Regions from separate parts of the Kitasatospora sp. NPDC004289 genome, predicted to be linked through region 2. Evidence: riboswitches for the same ligand, from Rfam matches in the RefSeq annotation. Region 2 holds a riboswitch; each other region holds the start of a gene.
The links. Region 2 has a riboswitch for cyclic di-AMP ahead of ACWEPF_RS29105 (M23 family metallopeptidase). Riboswitches for the same ligand answer to the same signal wherever they lie in the genome.
Positions count from the first base shown of each region.

Region 1: linked by a shared signal. The riboswitch ahead of ACWEPF_RS21740 (M23 family metallopeptidase) and the one ahead of ACWEPF_RS29105 (M23 family metallopeptidase) in region 2 are both predicted to bind cyclic di-AMP.
Region 3: linked by a shared signal. The riboswitch ahead of ACWEPF_RS29940 (transglycosylase family protein) and the one ahead of ACWEPF_RS29105 (M23 family metallopeptidase) in region 2 are both predicted to bind cyclic di-AMP.

Region 1 covers NZ_JBSGEL010000031.1:53,856-60,524, reverse strand. Annotated here, with positions in the region: gene ACWEPF_RS21755 (PP2C family protein-serine/threonine phosphatase) at 1-771, shown strand, start outside; gene ACWEPF_RS21750 (hypothetical protein) at 1,101-1,295, shown strand; gene ACWEPF_RS21745 (DUF6348 family protein) at 1,359-2,087, opposite strand; cyclic di-AMP (ydaO/yuaA leader) riboswitch at 2,457-2,606, shown strand; gene ACWEPF_RS21740 (M23 family metallopeptidase) at 2,609-3,634, shown strand; tRNA gene ACWEPF_RS21735 (tRNA-Gly) at 3,703-3,773, opposite strand; tRNA gene ACWEPF_RS21730 (tRNA-Pro) at 3,959-4,032, shown strand; gene tig (trigger factor) at 4,360-5,721, shown strand; gene ACWEPF_RS21720 (ATP-dependent Clp protease proteolytic subunit) at 5,942-6,559, shown strand; gene ACWEPF_RS21715 (ATP-dependent Clp protease proteolytic subunit) at 6,616-6,669, shown strand, end outside.
Region 2 covers NZ_JBSGEL010000053.1:29,744-36,412, forward strand. Annotated here, with positions in the region: gene ACWEPF_RS29090 (alpha/beta fold hydrolase) at 1-426, opposite strand, end outside; gene ACWEPF_RS29095 (tautomerase family protein) at 518-715, shown strand; gene ACWEPF_RS29100 (YiaA/YiaB family inner membrane protein) at 762-1,052, opposite strand; cyclic di-AMP (ydaO/yuaA leader) riboswitch at 1,265-1,421, shown strand; gene ACWEPF_RS29105 (M23 family metallopeptidase) at 1,434-2,279, shown strand; gene ACWEPF_RS29110 (hypothetical protein) at 2,339-3,214, opposite strand; gene ACWEPF_RS29115 (GNAT family N-acetyltransferase) at 3,290-3,868, shown strand; gene ACWEPF_RS29120 (sensor domain-containing protein) at 3,979-4,680, shown strand; gene ACWEPF_RS29125 (class I SAM-dependent methyltransferase) at 4,817-5,533, shown strand; gene ACWEPF_RS29130 (hypothetical protein) at 5,478-6,575, opposite strand.
Region 3 covers NZ_JBSGEL010000057.1:18,511-25,179, forward strand. Annotated here, with positions in the region: gene ACWEPF_RS29930 (LacI family DNA-binding transcriptional regulator) at 1-816, shown strand, start outside; gene ACWEPF_RS29935 (hypothetical protein) at 868-1,071, opposite strand; gene ACWEPF_RS29940 (transglycosylase family protein) at 1,138-2,289, opposite strand; cyclic di-AMP (ydaO/yuaA leader) riboswitch at 2,276-2,476, opposite strand; gene ACWEPF_RS29945 (hypothetical protein) at 2,668-4,761, shown strand; gene ACWEPF_RS29950 (sirohydrochlorin chelatase) at 4,852-5,709, opposite strand; gene ACWEPF_RS29955 (DUF397 domain-containing protein) at 6,050-6,289, shown strand; gene ACWEPF_RS29960 (ATP-binding protein) at 6,415-6,669, opposite strand, start outside.

The sequences.
Region 1 (6,669 bases), on a different contig from region 2:
CAGTTCCGCAGCCGGGTCGGGGTGCCCTGGCGGGGCGGCGGCTCGATGCTGTTCGACCTGCGCGAGCGGCTGCGGGTGCAGAGCCGGGTGCCCCCGCTGCCCGAGGGCTGGTCGGCGGACATGGCGCTGCGCCCGGCCGGCGGCCAGTCCTTCTCGGGCGACTTCGTGGTGGCGGCCCGCACCGGGCCGGGCCGCCGGGTGCTGGAGGTGGTGCTGGCGGACGTCTCCGGCAAGGGCATGGACGCCGGTTCGCGCGCCCTGCTGCTCTCCGGTGCGTTCGGCGGCCTGCTGGGCTCGCTCCCGGCGCACGAGTTCCTGCCCGCGGCCAACGGCTACCTGCTCCGCCAGGACTGGGACGAGGGCTTCGCCACCGCCGTCCACCTGGTGCTCGACCTGGACACCGGCGAGTACGAGCTGCTCTCGGCCGGCCACCTGCCCGGCATGCAGCGGCACGCCGGCACCGGCCGCTGGGACGTGATGGAGGCCCCCGAGGGCGGGCTGCTCGGGGTGTACGACGGCGCCAAGTTCGAGGGCGTGCGCGGCCGGTTGGACCGCGGCGACGTGCTGATGCTCTGCACCGACGGCATGGTGGAGGTGCCCGGCCGTGACCTCACCGAGGGCATGGACCGGCTGATGGGCGAGGCGGACCGGCTGGTCGGGGGCGCCCCGTTCGCCCAACTCGGCGGCCGCGGCTCGGCGGTGAAGCTCATCGAGTCGGTGGCCAAGGACGTCAACGACGACCGCGCGGTCCTGCTGCTCTGGCGGGGCTGACCGACTGTCAAGTCCCGACGCCGATCTTCGGCCATTCCTGGGGCATAGTCCGGAAAGTGGATCTAGGACCGCCCGGAGCCGCCAAGTGCCAGTTGGGGCGGCCCTGCCGACGGACCGTCAGGCCTGCTCGGCTATCGTCTCGGTCGGCGGAAATTCGTCTCACATCGCAGGATCTTCGGGGCCTGCTCACGGCAAGTCCTTTACGCAGTCCGCACGAACGACCACACTGAGTCCGGGTGGGACGGTCGGTTCTCGGGGGGTCCGGGGGATTGCTCGGGGGATTGGGCCCGCCACGAAACTCGCTACGTAGAAAGAGGAAGTGAGTCCGGGTGGCCTTCTCCGTCTCAGCCCTGGTCCTGTTCGGCATCATCTGCGTGATCTTCATCCGCAACAAGCAGTTGAAGACCAGCCATGCCATCATCGCCGCGCTCTTCGGCTTCATGCTGAGCCAGTCCACGGCGGCCAAGCCGATCCAGGACTTCCTCAGCCAGCTCGCGCAGACCATCTCCTCGGTCGCCAGCTGAGCAGCCGCCACCCCGGCCAGCCCGGCCGGGAGGCGTCCGGTCGCGGGCCCGCCTGACGGTGGGTCAGCGCCGTCCCCGCCACCAGCGCGCGAGTCTTCCGCGCGGTGGTGCGGGCGCCGCCGCGCGCTCCGGCGGTGCCTCGGGCTCGGGCGCGAACACCAGGAACAGCCGCGCCCAGCAGAGCCGTTCGCCGCGCGGCCAGTCCTGTGCGCGCAGGGCCCGCGAGGCCGCGCTGCTGACCCGGCCGTTCACCCGCACCTCGGCCACGTCGTGGCCGGCCTTGCCGCCGAAGAACAGCTTCACGCCGTTGACCTGGCCGGGCACCAGCTCCGGCAGCACGGCGGCGGCCAGCGCGGGGGAGGAGTGCTGCTCCGCGAGCCAGTCGGCGAGCAGCTCCGAGCCGGTGCCGAAGGTGGCCGCCGGGCTCTGCACCACCCGCCAGCCGGGGAACTCGGGAGTGCTGAACGCGTGCCCGCCGTCCAGGAGTTGGAGCACGGCGGTGGCGGTGGTGCCGGCCCAGATCATCACCGCGTTGTCGAGCTGCTCGGCGTCGTCGCCGCCGAAGCCCGCCGCGCAGTCCCAGACCACCGGACCGTCGCCCCGGCCGAGCTGGAGGACGTAGCCGAGGTCGACGTGGCCGGTGGTGCCCCGCTCGGCGTGGTCGCGGACCGCCACGGCGGTGGTGCCGGGCCCCCGGACCACCGCACCGTCCACGGTGAACTCCAGGCCCAGGCGGGCCATCTCGCGGACCACTCCGCGTCGGATGACGGCCAGCCGCTCCTCGTGGGGCACGGGCGGATCTCCTCGGTGCCGCCCGGACGGCGGCGCTCTGTTCTCGAACGGGAACCTCGAACGGCGAGCGTATCGGCCTGGCGTGACCGGTGTCACGGCGCCTGCCGACGGAGCGCGCAGGGCCGTACCCGGACCGTCGCATTCGACACCCTGCGTGCACGGAGGATCGGCCCAGGGTCAGCGATCATGGCCGCCAAGGGCCGAAGTCCCCGGCCCGGAGTGACTTTGGTCCCGCCCGATCGTCGTTGATCGTTCAACCCGGGGTTGCCAGCGGCCGGGGCGATGGGCTTAGCTGCGGATCCAGTCCGGCGGATCGACCGGACGGGCCCACCGGGTGGAACGCCGAGTCCTGCCACCATCCGGAGCCTCGAACAAGCACAGCCATGGCAGGAGTGGGGGACCCACAGGTAAGTCGCCGTACCGGTACGCCGGTCCGGCTAGGGGTGAAGCCGCGCCAGCGGCCGGGCATCTCCAGCCCGAACCCGACAGCTCACCTCACAGGCGTCGGAGAGGAAAGCCCCATGGGCAAGCACCGTCGCGTCCAGCTGTCCCGTCTGACCCGCATCGCGGTCGCCACCGGTGTGGTCGGCGCCGCGTTCGCCGTCCCGGTCAGCGCCGCCAGCGCGCACCAGAGCCACACCCCGGCCGCCGCCCCCGAGGCCGCCGCCGTCACCGCCGTGGTGGCCGAGTCCGCCCCGGCCGCCGCGCCCGCCCAGGCTCCGGCCGCCGCCCCGGCCGCCGAGGCCAAGGCCTACCAGGTCGTCAGCGGCGACACCCTCTCGAAGATCGCCTCCGCCCAGCAGGTCGAGGGCGGCTGGCAGAAGCTCTACCAGGACAACCGGTCCGTCATCGGCGGCAACCCGAACCTGATCTACCCGGGCCAGAACCTCTCGCTCGCGGGTACGGCAGCGGTCGCCGCCCCGGCGCCGGCCCAGACCCCGGCCCCGCAGCAGCAGTCCAAGAGCACCGAGTCCGCGGACACCACCAAGGCCTCGCGCTCCAAGGCCTCCACCCCGGCCCCGAAGGCCGCGACCCCCAAGGCCGCCGCCCCGCAGGCCGCGGCTCCGAAGGCCGCCGCGCCCAAGGCCGCCGCCCCGAAGGCCGCCGCGCCCAAGGCTGAGACCTCCACCACCGTCGCCTCCGGCGGTTACGTGGCCCCGGTCAGCGGCGGCACCTCCACCGCGTACCACGCCTCCGGCTCCAGCTGGTCCAGCGGCTACCACACCGGTGTGGACTTCCGCGCCTCCACCGGCACCAGTGTGAAGGCCATCACCTCGGGCACCGTGGTCAAGGCCGGCAACGGCGGCGCCTACGGCAACGAGGTCGTCATCCGTCACGCGGACGGCAAGTACTCCGAGTACGCCCACCTCTCCTCGATCGGCGTCTCGGCCGGCCAGACCGTCTCGGCCGGCCAGCAGATCGGCCTCTCGGGTGCCACCGGCAACGTGACCGGCCCGCACCTGCACTTCGAGGTCCGCACCGGCGCCTCCTACGGCTCCGACGTCGACCCGGTCGCGTACCTGCGCGCCCACGGCGTCAACGTCTGAGAAGACTGAGACGACGTCAGAAAGGCTCCGGCCCCCGGTCAGTGACCGGGGGCCGGAGCCTTTCGCGGAGCGGGTGACGAGAATCGAACTCGCGTGACCAGTTTGGAAGACTGGGGCTCTACCATTGAGCTACACCCGCACAGGACGCCCCGTGGCCGCGTGCTGCGGTCCCGAGGACAGGGTCAGCGTACCTGGTCGGGTCGCCTGCTCGCACACCGCTTTGACGCTCCGGCACGTCGGGGCCGCCCGCCGGGACCGTCAACGGCCGCCCGTGGGAACGGCCGTGGGGGTGTGGGGTGGCGTGTACGCTTCCTCTCGGCACCACGGGGTGTGGCGCAGTTTGGTAGCGCGTCCGCTTTGGGAGCGGAAGGCCGTCGGTTCGAATCCGGCCACCCCGACAGTGCGGCAGGGTCTCGTCCGAAGGCGGGGCCCTGTTGGCGTCCCGGGGGCCGTCCGGGGGTCCTCGCGCGGGGTCCCGTCATCCGTGTGGCAGCACCCTGGCGTCCGCCTTTCGTGCTACCGGTAGGATGGGCGGCTGGCGGTAGTCCCTGCGCAGATCCGTGCAGGTCAACCGCCCGAGGGCGAGGAGTCAAGCTCACCGTCCACCCCCTTGTACGGGAGATGCAGCTCCAACCGCCCATCGCCCGTCTCGCCCGCACCGCGCCCGGCCCGCCGGCCGGCAACGGCGGAGACAACCTGACCGCAAGCCCATAGGAGACCCAACCGTGAAGAGCGCCGTCGAGACTCTGAACCCGACCCGGGTTCGACTCACCGTCGAGGTGCCTTTCGAGGAGCTCAAGCCGAGCCTCGACGCGGCCTACAAGAAGATCAACTCGCAGGTCTCTGTCCCGGGCTTCCGCAAGGGCAAGATTCCGGCCAAGGTGATCGACCAGCGCTTCGGTCGCGCCGCCGTGCTGGAGGAGGCCGTCAACGACGCGCTGCCGCGCTTCTACACGCAGGCCGTCGACGAGGGCAAGATCGAGGTCCTCGGCCAGCCCGAGATCACCGACATCCAGGGCGTCGAGAACCTGGCCGACGGTGGTGACCTCACCTTCGTGGCCGAGGTCGACGTCCGCCCGGAGATCACCCTGCCCGACTTCGCCGGCATCGAGGTGACCGTCGACCCGATCGTGGTCGAGGACGCCGACGTGGAGAAGTCCCTGGAGCAGCTGCGCGAGCGCTTCTCCTCGGTCAAGGACGTCGAGCGCGCCGCCGCCGAGGGCGACGTCGTGATCGTCGACCTGGAGGCCAAGGTCGACGGTGAGGTGCCGGAGGACGGCACCGCCACCGGCGTCAGCTACGAGATCGGCTCGGGCCGCCTGCTGGACGGCATCGACGAGGCCGTCGTCGGCCTCTCGGCCGGCGAGACCAAGACCTTCACCACCGAGCTCAAGGGCGGCACCCAGGCCGGCAAGAGCTCCGAGGTGACCGTCACCGTCACCACCGTCCAGGAGAAGGAACTCCCGGAGCTGGACGACGAGTTCGCGCAGCTGGCGAGCGAGTTCGACACCCTGGAGGACCTGAAGGCCGACTCCCGCAAGCGCCTGGAGCGCATGCGTGAGTTCGACCAGGCCACCCAGGCCCAGGAGCGGGTCCTCGACGAGCTGCTGAAGCTGGTCGAGATGGAGTACCCGGAGAAGCTCCTCAAGGACGAGGTCGAGACCCGCAAGCACAACCTCGAGCACCACCAGCTCGAGCCGATGGGCCTCACCCTCGAGACCTACCTCGCCACCCAGGACAAGTCCCTCGAGGACTACTCCAAGGAGACCGAGGAGCAGGCCAAGAAGGGCATCAAGACCCAGTTCGTGCTCGACGAGATCGTCGACAAGGAGAAGCTGGGCGTCAACCAGGACGAGCTCACCGAGCACCTGGTCCGCCGCGCGGCCGGCTCCGGCATGACCCCGGACCAGTTCGCCCAGCAGGTCGTCCAGGCCAACCAGGTCCCGCTGCTGGTCGGCGAGGTCGCCCGGGGCAAGGCGCTGGCCCTGGTCGTCGAGCAGGCCAAGGTCACCGACACCAACGGTGAGGTCGTCTCCTTCGAGGACGACGAGGAGACCGAGGAGTCGGCGGAGACCACCGAGGCCTGAGCCTCCGGCGCTTCCCGCACCACGGTCTGACCCACGGTCAGAGAACGGCCCGGACACCCCGTCAGGGGGGTCCGGGCCGTTCCCGTAACCGCTTCCGGACCCTGCGCTCACAGCGAACAGTTCCGCGCGGGGGATTCGGAGGAGGGGCCTGCGCGTTAGGGTCCATAGACAGCGACAATTCGACTGAGCAGGTGGCTAAGTGACGTTCCCGCAGATGCAGATGCCTGGCCTGATGGCGCCGCACGCCGCCGCTGGTGACGTGCTCGGCGGCCTGGGGGACCAGGTCTACAACCGGCTGCTCAACGAGCGCATCATCTTCCTCGGCCAGCAGGTCGACGACGACATCGCCAACAAGATCACCGCCCAGCTCCTCCTCCTGGCCGCGGACCCGGAGAAGGACATCTACCTGTACATCAACTCGCCGGGCGGCTCGATCACGGCGGGCATGGCGATCTACGACACCATGCAGTACATCAAGAACGACGTGGTCACCATCGCGATGGGCATGGCGGCCTCGATGGGCCAGTTCCTGCTGACGGCCGGTGCCAAGGGCAAGCGCTTCTCGCTGCCGAACGCCAACATCCTGATGCACCAGCCCTCGGCCGGCCTCGGCGGCTCCGCCACCGACATCAAGATCCAGGCCGAGCAGCTGCTCCGCACCAAGAAGCGGATGTCCGAGCTGATCGCCGCGCACAGCGGCCAGTCCTTCGAGCGGGTCACCGCGGACTCCGACCGGGACCGCTGGTTCACCCCGGAGGAGGCCAAGGAGTACGGCCTGATCGACTCGATCATGCACAGCGCCGCGGACGTTCCCGGCGGCGGCGGCACCGGCGCCTGATCCGGCACCGGCAGCCAGACCCAACCGACCGTCACGCTTCGGAGGACACACCCCCCATGTACAACGCGCGCACCGAGCTCACCGCCCCCCGGGCCGAGGGCCGTTACATC
Region 2 (6,669 bases):
CAGGGCGCGCTGGGCGGCCGTCGGCGGCAGGTTCTCCACGAAGGCGTCGATCAGGGCGATCCCGGCGATCCGCTCCGGGGCGTCGGCGGCGGCCCTGACCACGGTGGCGCCGGTGTAGGAGTTCCCGGCCAGCGCGGCGCGCTCGACGCCGAGGTGGTCGAGCAGGGCCAGCACGTCGCCGGCCAGGGCGGCGGGGGAGTAGTCGTCCCAGTCGACCGAGGACTCGCCGAAGCCGCGCAGGTCGAGGGTGATCACCCGGTGGCCGGCCGCGGCCAGCAGCGGGCGCAGGTACCGGTAGACCGTGCGGGAGTCGAGCATGCCGGGGAGCAGGACCACCGGCAGGCCGGTGCCCGGGGTGTCGTCGTAGGCCAGCCGGCCGCCGGGGAGGTCGAGGTACCGGGTCTCGGGGTGCGTCAGCGTCGTCATGCCTCAAAGCTAAGGCTAATAGCCTTAGCCGTCAATGGGCACGGCGGTGCTAGCGTGCGGACCGGAGAAGTCCGAATGCGGAAGGGGCGTCATGCCGTTCATCAACGTCAAGCAGCTGTCCGGCCGGAGCGAGGAGCAGCGGGCGGAGATCGCCCGCGAGCTCACCGCGACCTACGCCCGGATCACCGGCGTGAGTCCGGAGAACATCTGGGTGGCGATCGAGGAGGTCCCGGCCGAGAACTGGTCCTCGGGCGGCGAGACCTTCGCGGCCAAGCGCGCCAAGGGCTGACGGCCGGTCAGGCGGGGGAGTCCGGTCGGGGGGCCGGCCGGGGAGGTCAGGGCGCGTCCACCCGGAACGGGTCGTGCTCGGCGAGGAGCTTCTCCAGCCGGGCCTGGTCGACCCGGGTGGTGATCTCCCCCTCCTCCTGGCGGTCCCGGATCACCTTCGCGAGGGTGAATGCCGAGGTGATCTCCCAGAGCAGGCCGACCGCGAGGAACGCCCGCATCCAGGCGTTCACCGGCAGGTACAGGACACCCAGGGCGAGGGCGGCGGTGGCCAGCGCGAAGGAGAGCACGGCCTGGGCGTAGTAGGCGTTGGTGGTCCGGGGCTGGGTGGCTGCGGTCATGCTCCCAGGATGGCCAACTCCCTTGCGCCGCACCTGAGTACGGGTGCTCAATCCCGGCCGGTGCGGGGGGCTGAGTACCCGGCCCGGCGGCCCCGGCCCGCGGTGTGCCGGAAAGAGATGGACTGCACCACTCAAGGCGCTTGGAATCATGGGCTCCTAGGATTAACGTTTGATAACGCAGCGCGGTCGGCAACGCCGTACCCGAACGGCACCGTGCGCCGTCGCCTAATCCCACGGCCCTCCCACGGGAGGGTCAGGGAGCCGGGGAACCACGTTCCTTGGGGTGAATCGGCCGGGCACCACCCGGCCGTAGGAGACCTTCCTGCTCCGAACCCGTCAGCTAACCCGGTAGGCGCGAAGGAAGGAAAGGAGCGCGCCTCCGTGGCGTCGACGCACACCCAGGCACACCCCCGGCACGACGGCAACGGCACCACCCAGCTGCTCGACCACCCCCTCCCGCAGGAGGCGGCCCGGCATCGGATGCCCCGTCAGACCCGCTCCTCCGGCCCGCTGCTCGGCGTCACCGCCATGGCCGCCTCGCTCGGCGCCACCGGCCTCGCGACCGCCGTCCCGGCCGCCGCCGCTCCCGCCCCGCCCGCCGTCGCCACCGCCGACCAGGCCGACGCGGACCGCACCGACGGGGAGCGTCCGCTCTCCGCCGACCCCGGGCTGGCCCTCGCCGCCCGCATCCAGCAGCAGGCCGACGGCCAGCGCACCACCGCGGAGGAGACGGCCCGGCTGGCCGCCGCGCAGGAGGCCGAGGCCAAGCGCAGCGCCCAGGCCGAGGAGCTCGCCGCCGCCGAGGCCGCCGCCGCGAAGGCGGCCCGGGCGGCCGACTTCACCCTCCCCACCAGCGGGTACCAGCTCACCGCGCACTACGGGCAGTCCGGCTCCTACTGGTCCCACCTGCACACCGGCCTGGACTTCGCCGCCGCCACCGGCACCCCCGTGGTCGCCGTCGCCGGAGGCACCGTCAGTTCGGCCGGCTGGTCCGGCGCGTACGGCTACCGGGTGATCCAGACCCTGCCCGACGGCACCGAGCTCTGGTACTGCCACCTCTCCTCGATCACCGTCGCCTCCGGCCAGGTCGCCCCCGGCACCGTGCTCGGCAAGGTCGGCGCCACCGGCAACGTCACCGGCCCCCACCTCCACCTCGAGGTCCGCCCCGCCGGCGCCACCCCGGTCGACCCGCTGACCTGGCTCCAGGCCCACGGCCTCAACCCCTGACACCCCGTCGGGCCCGCCGCCTCCCCGGCCGCGGGCCCGGTCCGTCAGCCCCGGTCCGGTCAGTCCTGCTCCTGCTCCTCGTACCCCTGGGCCGTCAGGTACGCCTCGATCTCCTCGTGCCCCGGCTCCGGAGCCAGGTCCGGGTACTCGTGCACCAGCAGGGCGGCCAGCCCCGGCACCGTCCACTCGCCGCACAGGCGCAGCGCCTCCTCGGCCACCGCCGCCTCGAACGCGTCGAAGTCCCCCGAGAGTTCCTCGGGCATCGGCAGCCCGAGCGCGTTCAGCCCCGCGAGGTTCCGGTAGGAGCGCTGCATCAGCCGGTTCTCCAGCAGCATCCGCGCCCCGTCCGTCGCCATCCCGACGGAGATCACCCGGGTCGGCCCCCACCCGCCGTCCGAGCCGACCTCGTCCAGCCCGGCCAGGGCCCCGTACGCCTCGGCCCGCTGCTCCGGCGTCAGCTCGCGGAACCCGTCCAACCAGGCCCGCACCGCGCCCTCGTCCGCCGTGTCCACCCCGTCCGCCCGCAGCAGCAGCGCGTACAGCCGCGGCCAGGTCACCAGGTGCGGCTGGCGCAGCAGGCCGCAGAGCAGCTCGCCCTGCCACTCGGCCTCCGCGTGCAGCTTCTCCTGCCGCTTGGCGTTCAGCCGCTTGGTGGCCCGCTGATGGTCGATCAGCAGCTCGACCGCCCTGCCGTACGCCTCCGGCTCGGACTCCGGCTGGACGTACAGGTAGAGCCGCTCGTACAGCAGTTGTTCCAGCACCGCGGAGGTCAGCTCGGGGAAGCCGTCGTGCATCCGGCCGTCGCCCAGCTCCAGCAGGGTGAGCACGGTCTGCAGCGCGGGCTCCGGCACCGGCGGCCGGCCCTGTTCGGCGGCCCAGTCGACCAGGTCGCCGGCGCGGGTACGGGGGCTGAGCAGGAGGTCCTCGTGGTTCACCCTCGTACGGTATCCGGTGACGGACCGTCGGGACGCCGGGGCGCCGGGCCGCCGCCCCGCGTAGGGTCGTGAGGCATGACCCCCGTCCGGCTCACCGGCCCCCGGCTCGCCCTGCGCGAACTGCACGGCACGCCCGAGGAGGCGGCCGCGCTGCACGCCGTCTACGGCGACCCCGAGACCGTCCGCCACCTCGCCTTCGAACCGGCCGACCTCGACACCTGCGCCGACCAGCTGGCCCTCGCCCTCGACCTGTCCGAGGAACACCCCCGCACCGGCTACCGACTGGCCGTCACCCGCCACGCCGACGGCCCCCCGGAGACCGCCCCGCTGATCGGCAGCGCCGTCCTCACCGTGGAGTCCGCCCACGCCGCCTCGATCGGCTACGCGCTGCGCCGCGACACCTGGGGCCGCGGCCACGGCGGCGAGGTCACCGAGCTGCTCTGCACCCTGGCCTTCCGCACCCTCGGACTCGCCCGCCTGGCCGCCCGGGTCGACCCCGCCAACACCGCCTCCGCCCGGCTCCTCCTGCGGGCCGGCTTCCGCCTGGAGGGCCGCGTCCGCCGGGACCTGAGGGTCGGCGGCCGCTGGTGCGACTCCGACCAGTACTCCCTCCTCGACGACGAGTGGCCCGGCCCCGTCCCCGCCCGGGGGTAGGGAGAACCCCACCCCCCACGCACCGGCGGACCTCATTCCGCCGCCCCGCACCGCCCTGCGACCGTAGGAGCGTGAGCCAGGAGCGGCAGGAAGCGGACGAGGAGCCGGTGATGACCAGTCAGACCCACACCTACGCGGCGCGGTACGGCGGCCGGACGGACGGCCCGGCCCGCCCCGGCTTCTGGCGGGCGCCGTTCAGTGCCGTCCCCTACCGCGAACTGGGCTTCCTGCTCACCGCGCTCCCGCTCGCGGTCCTCGGCTTCGCCTTCACCGTGGCCCTGTTCTCCGCCGGCCTGGGCCTCCTGGTCACCGTCCTCGGCCTCCCGGTCCTGGCCGCCCTCACCGCCGGCGGCCGCGGCTTCGCCGCGCTGGAGCGGCACCGCGCCCGCACCCTCCTCGACACCGAGGTCGGCGACCCGGAGCCGGTCCGCCGGAGCCGCCCCGGCTTCTGGGGCGGCGTCACCGCCCGCCTCTCCGACGGCCTCGGCTGGCGGGCCGCGCTCTACCAGTTCCTGATGCTGCCCTGGTCGATCGTCGCCTTCGTGCTCCCGGTGGTCACCCTCACCGTCGGCTGGGTCCTCGCCGCCTTCCCCGCCTACCAGTGGGTCTTCGCCCGCTACACCGACTGGCCCGGCTACCAGCTCTACGACTTCACCACCGACGCCGGGGTCCACCACGAGTACTACCTGACCTCCAACTGGCAGATCCTCGGCGTCTCCTTCCTCGGCTTCGTCTTCGTCTTCCTCACCCCGCCCCTGGTCCGCGGCCTCACCAACATCTCCCGCCTCGCCATCCGCACCCTCTGCAGGTGAAGCGCCTCCGCAGGACGCGCGCCCAGGGGCGCGAGGAACTGCGCGAATCGGAGGCATCCCACCGCAAGATCGGGGCAGACGACCCAGTTGCACGTGCTGCCGTGCACGCCCACCCCCACCGTGCTCCGATGACCAGATGAGCACCCTCGTCACCTCCCGCCCCCTCGACGAGTACTGCGCCCTGTTCGGCCTCACCCGCTCCGCGCTCGCCGCCCTCCCGGGCCCGCTCCTGGACTGCCCCGGCGGCACGGCCGGCCTCGCGGCCGAGGCCCGCGCCCTCGGCGTCACCGTCATCGCCGCCGACCCGGTCTACACCGCCACCCCGCCCCAACTGGCCGCCCTCGCCCGGGCCGCCCGCACCCGGATGGCCGACCGGATGGTGACCGCCCCCGAGCTCTACCCCTCGCCCCGGGCCCGCCCGACGGAGCGTTACCTGCGCAGCTGGGACCGGGCCCACGCCCTCTTCACCGCCGACCGCGCTGCCCACCCCGAGCGCTACGTGGCCGCCGCGCTGCCCCGGCTCCCCTTCGCCGACGGCAGCTTCGCGCTCAGCCTGAGCTCCTACCTGCTCTTCGCCTACCCCGAACTCTTCCCGCCCGAGCGGCAGTTGGCGGCCCTGCTGGAACTGGTCCGGGTCACCGCCCCGGAGGGCGAGGTCCGCGTCTTCCCGCTGCACGACGGAGCCGCCCGCCCCTGCCCGCACCTCCCCGCACTCCGGGCCCGCCTGGGCGAACACCGGATCGGCACCGAGGTGCGCCGATTCCCCCGCCCCGAGGACGGCCGCACCCGGCGGGTGCTCATTCTCCGCCGGGCCGACCACCGCCGACGCTCGGCCGCTCCGCCCCGTCCGTGACCGCGTCCCCGCCGCTCGCCTGCGACGGCAGGGACGGCACGGACGGCACCGCCGGCAGCACCGGATCCGCGAGCACCTCCGACGCCGCCGCAGCCGCGGCAGCCGCCACCTCCGAGGCCTCCGGCGCCTCCGGTACGGCCGCTCCGGGCACCGCCGCCTCCACCGTGAGCAGCTTCAGGATCTGCCCCGCCACCACCCGCCGCCGCGAATCCGGCGGCACCGCACGGTCGTTGCGCATCTTGTTCTCCACCGCGAACCGCAGCTCCCGCTGCTGCTCCGGCGCCAACCCGCCGTGCTCCACCGCCGCCTTGGCCGCCAGCAGGGCCTGGAGCAGCACGAACGGCGGCAGCTCGCTGCTCACCGCCCGCAGGATCAGGTGGTAGTTCTCCGGGTCCGGGTCGCCCTGGAGCAGGGCCAGCGCCTGGACCTGGAGGCCCTCGGTCTGGGTGGCGAAGAGCTTCTCCACCTCGGCGGTGGTGAAGTTCAGCTCCCGGGCCCGGGCGCGGGTCTGCCGGACCGAGTCGTCCAGGGTCTGCCGGTCGGCGGTGGAGAGCGCCTTGGCCAGCCGCAGGCGGGTCAGCAGCCAGCCGGAGAGGAAGCCGATCACCGTGAAGTACACCGTCAGCGCCGCCGCGAAGGCCGGGGCGCCGGGGCCGTTGCCGACCACCGGGGCCAGCGCGTGGCCGAGCTCGCGGAGCAGGCCCGGCAGCGAGCCGATCTGGGTCAGCCCGGCACCCAGCAGGATCTTGGTCAGCCAGTCGGAGACCTGCTCCAGATTGGTGTTGGGCGAGTAACTGCCCGTCGAGGTGGCGCTCATGTCGTCCGGCCGGGACGCCGCCCCGCTGGTCAGCAGCCTCGGGATGCCGAACAGGAAGCCCACCCCGGCCCCCGCCACCGCGAAGGCCGCGGCCACCACCAGCCCGCCGCCGAGGGCCCCGGCCCAGTCCGTCGAGGTCGAGGCGTAGAGCACCAGCCCGAGCAGTCCGGCCCCCACCACGGAGCCCATCCCGACCTTCGCCACGCCGTCCTTGTGCAGGTCCACCGCGCCCACCCCTCCCGAAGTCGCTGCGACTGTAGCGGACCGCCCACCGCCTGGGCAGGGCGTGCACGACCTCTGGCAGGTCGCGTCGGACCGC
Region 3 (6,669 bases), on a different contig from region 2:
CCGATCTTCCCCGCCCTGGCCCAGGTGATCGAGCAGGTGCTGAGCCGGCACGGCTTCACGCCGGTGCTCTGCACCCAGACCCCGGGCGGCTCCACCGAGGACGAACTGGTGGAGATGCTGGTCGACCGGGGCGTGGCGGGCATCGTCTTCGTCTCCGGCCTGCACGCCGACTCCACCGCCGACCACGACCGGTATGCCAAGCTGACCGGCCGCCAGGTGCCGTTCGTGCTGATCAACGGCTACAGCGAGAAGATCGCCGCGCCGTTCATCTCGCCGGACGACCGGGCCGCGATGTGGATGGCCGTCCAGCACCTGGTCGAACTCGGCCACGAGAAGATCGGCCTGGCGGTCGGTCAGCGGCGCTACGTGCCGGTGCTGCGCAAGATCGAGGGCTTCACCGCCGCGGTCGGCGAGTACCTCGGCCTCGGCCCGGACCAGGCCGCCGAGTACGTCCACCACACGCTGTTCAGCGTGGAGGGCGGGCACGCCGCGGCCAACGCCCTGCTGGACAAGGGCTGCACCGCGATCGTCTGCGGCAGCGACCTGATGGCGCTCGGCGCGATCCGGGCGGTCCGCCAGCGCGGGATGGCGGTACCGAAGGACGTCTCGGTGGTCGGTTTCGACGACTCGCCGCTGATCGCCTTCACCGAGCCGCCGCTCACCACCGTCCGCCAGCCGGTCGAGGCGATGGCCACCGCCGCCGTCGACGCCCTGCTGGAGGAGGTCAACGGCAGCGGCTCGCAGCGCGGTGAGTTCATGTTCCAGCCCGAGCTGGTCATGCGCGGCTCCACCGGCCCGCGCCAGCACGGGCGTTAGGACGCGCGCGAGGGGCCCGGGGTCGTCGTGACCCCGGGCCCCTCCGTGCTGTCAGCCCTCCTGGACGACACCGCCCTTGGGTTCGGTGAGGCGGGCCTCGTCGGCGGCGTCGCCGGTCCGCGCCTCGGTGCGGCGCGAGCGCGCGAGGTAGTCGCGCAGGATCAGCTCGACGGCGTCCTGCGGGTTCTTGGTGCCGGCGAGGAGCATCAGCTCGATCGCGAAGTCGGCTTCCAGGGAGACGTTGACCTTGGCCATGGCGGCAGGATACGGCCGTGCCCCCGGAGCCGACCAGGTCTCCGGGGGCACGGCTTCATGCCGTCGTCAGACGCGGCCCGCGAAGTCGGGGGCCCAGTTGGCGATGGTCTCGGTCTTCACGCCGGCGCGGGGGTTGGCCGCCTCGACGTACTTGCCGCCGCCCAGGTAGATGGCGACGTGGTAGACGCCGGAGTTGGCGCCGTTGTTGGACCAGAACAGCAGGTCGCCCGCCTGGAGGTTGTCCAGCGAGACCCGGGTGGCGGCGTCCGCCTGGTCGTTGGCCACCCGCGGCAGGGAGATCCCGGCCTGGCGGAAGGCCGCCTGGGTCAGGCCGGAGCAGTCCCAGCCGCCGTTGCTGCTGCCGCCGTAGACGTAGGCCTGGCCGACCTTGGAGAGCGCGAAGTTGATCGCGGCGGCCTTGGAGCCGGTCGCGACGGTCGCGGTCTGCTCGGCGGCTGCGGCGGCGGACTTCTTCGCCTTGGTGGTGGTGCCGGTGGAGGCCGAACCCGACTGCGGGGCGGTCGACTTGGGGGCCGGAGCCGGAGCCGGGGCGGCCTGGGCGACGTTGCCCAGGACCAGCTGCTGGCCCGGGTAGATCATGTCCGGGCCCTCGGTGAGCTGAGCCTTGTTCAGCTCGTAGAGCTTCTCCCAGCCGCCCTCGACGTTCTGCTGCTGGGCGATGGTGGAGAGCCAGTCACCGGCCACCACGGTGTAGCTCTTGGCGGCGGCGGGCTGCGCGGCCGGCTGGGCGGCGGGCTGCTCGGCGGCCTTGGGGGCCTCCGCCTTCGGGGCCGCGGTGGTGGTCGAGGAGGTGTCGACCTGGGCGGCGGCGCCGCCCTTGGTCAGGCCCGCCTTGACGGAGCAGACCGGCCAGGCGCCGGGGCCCTGGGAGGCGAGCACCTTCTCGGCGACCGCGATCTGCTGCGCCTTGGTGGCCTGGTTGGCCTGCGGCGCGTACTGCTTGCCGCCGAACTCGGCCCAGGTGCTGGAGGTGAACTGCAGGCCGCCGTAGAAGCCGTTGCCGGTGTTGATCGACCAGTCGTTGGTGGACTCGCACGCGGCGACCTTGTCCCACACGGAGACGGGGGCGGCCGAGGCGGTGCCGGCGGTGAGGGTCGGGATGGTGAGGCCGATGCCCACGACGCCGGTGGCGGCGATGAGTCGGCGGGCACGCTTGGAAGTGGTGCTGGACAGCACGAAGACGCGTTCCTCTCCCACGCCTGCGAGGTGAGCTGTCGGATTCGGGCTGGAGTTGCCCGGCCGTGCCTGAGCGCGGCTTCACCCCAAGCCTGAAATCGGTCATACATGACCAAAACCAGGCGACTTACCTGTGGTTCCCCCGCCCCTGCCGCGGTGCTGATGAGCTGCCGACCCGTCCGGCGGCAGGATTCGGCGTTCCGGAGGGGCTGGGTCCGTGTGGTCACGAACAGGGCGTCACGTTAGGCAGAGTTAAGTTGAAACCGCAAACCCCTGTGATGCTGATCATGGTTTCTTTACCGACTCTTCATGAACCGGAAGCTGTCGATCCGGATGTCGATTCCGATCGATTCTGTTCAAATTCCTTGCGAGCAAAGGGATTTGCCTATGCTTCGGGTCATGCGGCACGCGAGAGGGCCCCAGCCGGGCCCGGCGGACAACGGATCGGCAAAGGTCAGTCGCCGGAAGCTCCTCATCGGCCTGGCGATCGGCACCGCCCTGGCGGCGGTCGGGGTGGAGGAGGTGGTGCGGCGCAGCGGCAGCGGTCCTGACGCCCCCTCGGCGGCGAAGCCACCGCCACCGACGGAAGCTTCGCACTCGCACGGTGCCTCTCCGAGTGCCTCTGACACCCCGTCCGCCTCCGCCTCGGCCACCGAGTCGGCCTCCCCCTCGCCCTCCGAGACGGTGCGGCCGCGGAGCTGGTCCGACCCGGCCGGCTGGAGCGGCGGCGCCGCGCCCCGCCCCGGCGCGGCGGTGCGGATCACCGACCACGTGCTGCTGGACGGCGACGTGACGGTGGGTTCGCTCCTGGTCGAACCGTCAGGTTCGCTCACCTTTGCCCCGGATCGTCCGGTTTCGCTCACCTCGCACGGCAACGTCGAGGTCCGCGGCGCGCTCACCCTCGCCCCGTCGAACGCCGCCACCGTCCACGCCGTCCGCTTCCCCGCGGTCGACGAGGGACGCTTCCAGGGCGGCGGGATGGCCCTGGTGGAGAGCGACACCGGCCTCTGGGTCACCGGCTCCGGCCGGCTCCGCCTGGCGGGCGCCCAGCGCACCGCCTGGGTCCGTGCGGCCGGCCCGCTGAAGGCCGGCGACACCAGCATCCGGCTGGCCGCCGCCCCGGCCGGCTGGCAGGTCGGCGACGAGCTCGCCGTCACCCCGACCGGGACGCCCGACGCCGAGGGCTTCTCCGAGCGCTACGACCACCGCACCGTCACCGCCGTCAACGGATCCACCGTCAGCCTGGACGGCCCGCTCAAGTACGCCCACCCCAAGGTCACCACCGGCGGCGGGGTGAGCGTCGGCGCCGAGGTGCTCAACCTGACCCGCAACGTCCGGGTCGAGGGCACCGAGAAGGGCCGGGCCCACGTCCACATCACCAGCAACCAGCGGGCCGACGTCCGCTACGCCGCGCTGCGCTGGATGGGCCCGAGGTCGGCCGGCAAGGAGAAGTGGGCCGGCAAGCCCGTCACCGAGCCGGTGCTCGGCCGGTACGGGCTGCACTTCCACATGCTCGGCGACACCACCCGGGGCACCGTGGTGGAGGGCGTGGTGGTGCGCGACACCGGCAGCCACGCCTTCGTGCCGCACAACTGCCACGGCATCACCTTCCGCTCCTGCATCGCCCACCAGACCTGGGAGGACGCCTACTGGTGGGACGGTCCGCTGGACACCCGCACCCCCCAGGGGCCCTCGCACGACATCACCTACGACGCCTGCGTGGCCTCCCGCACCCAGTTCGACCCCAACCCGCGCGGCTACCGGCTGACGGGCTTCAGCCTCGGCGCGGGCAAGGGCGGGGTGGCGCGGGACTGCGTGGCGGTCGGCGTCCAGGGCGCCAACGGCGCCTCCGGCTACGAGTGGCCGGAGACCAGCGAAGGGGTGTGGACCTTCGAGCGCTGCCTGGCCCACAACAACCTGGAGAACGGCATCTTCGTCTGGCTGAACGCCGAATTCCACCACACCGTCGGCCAGTTCGTGGCCTACCACAACGGCGGCTGGGGCATCGAGCACGGCGCCTACCTGAACGACTTCGACTACAACGGAACCGTCCTGTACGGCAACGCGGCCGGCGGAGTGGCGATCCACGCGCTCGGCCGGGACAAGGGCACCGTCTTCGACGGCCTGCTGATCGACGCGGCCGGGCAGTCGGACTACGCCGTCTCCACCGCGCTCCACCAACTCCCCGGCGAGACCGTCCAGGTGACGCGCAGCACGTTGAGGGGATACCGGAAGGCCGGGGTCGCGCTGCGCGCGGTGGACGGCGGGGCGCCGGAGGACATCGCCATCCTGGACTGCGAGTTCAGCGGCACCGAGCTCTGGATCGACCCCAAGCTGCCGACCCCGAAGCGGGTGGTGCTGCGCCGGGCCGGGGCGGACCAGGCCCAGGAGATCCACCTCTCGGGCGCGCCGACCCCGACCACCAGCGCCGTTCCGCCGCGCGCCGTGGTCACCCCGCGGATCGCGCTGCGGGACGCGGCGCCGCTCTCCTGAGTCCTGGGTCGCGGGGTCCACACGGGGACGGACGCGAGGGGGCCCCGTACGGTTGCACACCGTACGGGGCCCCCTCGTGCTGTCGGGGTGTCAGGCCTCCGGCTGCTCCTCGAAGGCGGGCTGCGGGAGCGCTGCCAGGTACGCCGAGACGATCAGCTGGCCGACGGCCGGGTAGGCGCCGAGCGGGGCGGCGCTGGGGCAGCCCGCCTCCTCGGCGGCGGTGGCCAGCAGCTCCGGGTCGGCCTCGGGGCCGATCACCAGCGGGGCCAGCGCGGGGCGCTGGGAGCCGGTCGCCTTCAGGTGGTTGACGGCCGCCAGCACCGAGCCGGGCACGTCGAGCGCGGCGCCGACCACCGGGACGGCCAGGCGGGCGGCCAGCAGCACGCCGGTGATCTCGGCGGCCTGGGCGGCGTCCTCACCGCCGGCGGTGGTGAGCACGATGCCGTCCGCGGCGGTCGCGATGGCGAACAGCCGGGCCCGGTCGGCCCGGGCCAGCCCGGCCTCGGAGAGGCGGACGTGGACGGCCTCGGCCAGCAGCGGGTGCGGGCCGAGCACGTCCGTCACGACGGCGCCGTGCGCGGCGGCCAGCTCGTGAAGGCCGGTCAGGAAGCCGTGCGGGCCCGGGAGGAGGGGCACCAGCACCGGGGCGGGCAGCCCGGCCTCGGCGGCCCGGGCGAGCAGCTCGGCCACGGTGGGGGAGGAGTCGTCCTGGGAGCCGTCCAGGTAGGCGGCGGCGGTCTCGATGCCGGGCTGCTCGCCGCGCACGATCGAGAGCAGTTCCTCGACCACGGGGCGGACCTCCGGCCCGGCGGTGGCCGGAACGGCCAGCACCAGCGTCGGCGAACCCGCCGGGATCTCCGGCCGCTCGGGACGGCGGTGGCGCCCCCGCGCACGGGAGCCTGGAGTACGTACGGGCAGTGCCGGGCCCGGGATGGCTGCTGTGCTCATGGCGGAGATCGTAGGACATCTCGCCCTACCTCCCACAGCCGGGCCGGAGTCCGGACAGTGATCGGCGTCACAATCCGACAGAGGTGACGGACCGTGAGCCATCTCGAGAAACCCCCGAAGATCGACAACCCGCTGGAGTTCGAGTACGCGCAGTCATCGGTATGTCCACGATTGGCCCGCGTTTGTCCTGATACGGGGCCTCAACTCGCTTGTCGGACACCCGTGCTGACTGATTGATGCCCCACATCGTGCACGCGCAAACACCCGTGCTGATGCACGTGCACTGGAGCTATCATCACGTCAAGTGAGGCGAACGCCTGTCACGTCGGGGAGAATCCACATGCAGAACACCACGTACAACGGCATGCCTTCCGCGGACCTCGAGGGTGTGGTCTGGCAGAAGAGCCGCCACAGCAACTCGCAGGGGAACTGCGTGGAGTTCGCGGCGCTGCCGGGTGGTGACGTCGCGATGCGCAACTCCCGCTTCCCGGACGGGCCGGCCCTGGTCTACACCCGCGCGGAGATAGCGGCGCTGCTGCTCGGTGCGAAGGACGGGGAGTTCGACCACCTGGCGGGCTGACAGCCCGTCGGACCGGGGGCACCGGGGCCGTCGCGAGGGGATCGCGGCGGCCTTTCGTCGTGTCCGGGCCCGACGGGGCGTCAGACGGACGGGTGCCCCGTCGGCGGGTGCCGGATGACGGCGGGTCAGGCGGAGCGCCGGTGGCGGCCGGGGGCGGCCGCAGGGGCGGGGACGGTGTCGGCCTCGAACACGGCCCAGACCACCTTGCCCGCGCCGGCCAGCGGGTGCCAGCCCCAGGAGCGGCTGAAGGAGTCCACCAGGTGCAGGCCGCGGCCGGACTCGGCGACGAAATCGGGCTCGCGGGCCACCGGACCCTGGCTGCTCGGGTCACTGACGGCACAGACCACCTGGGGTGCGCGGTGCACCAGGCTTATTCGGAT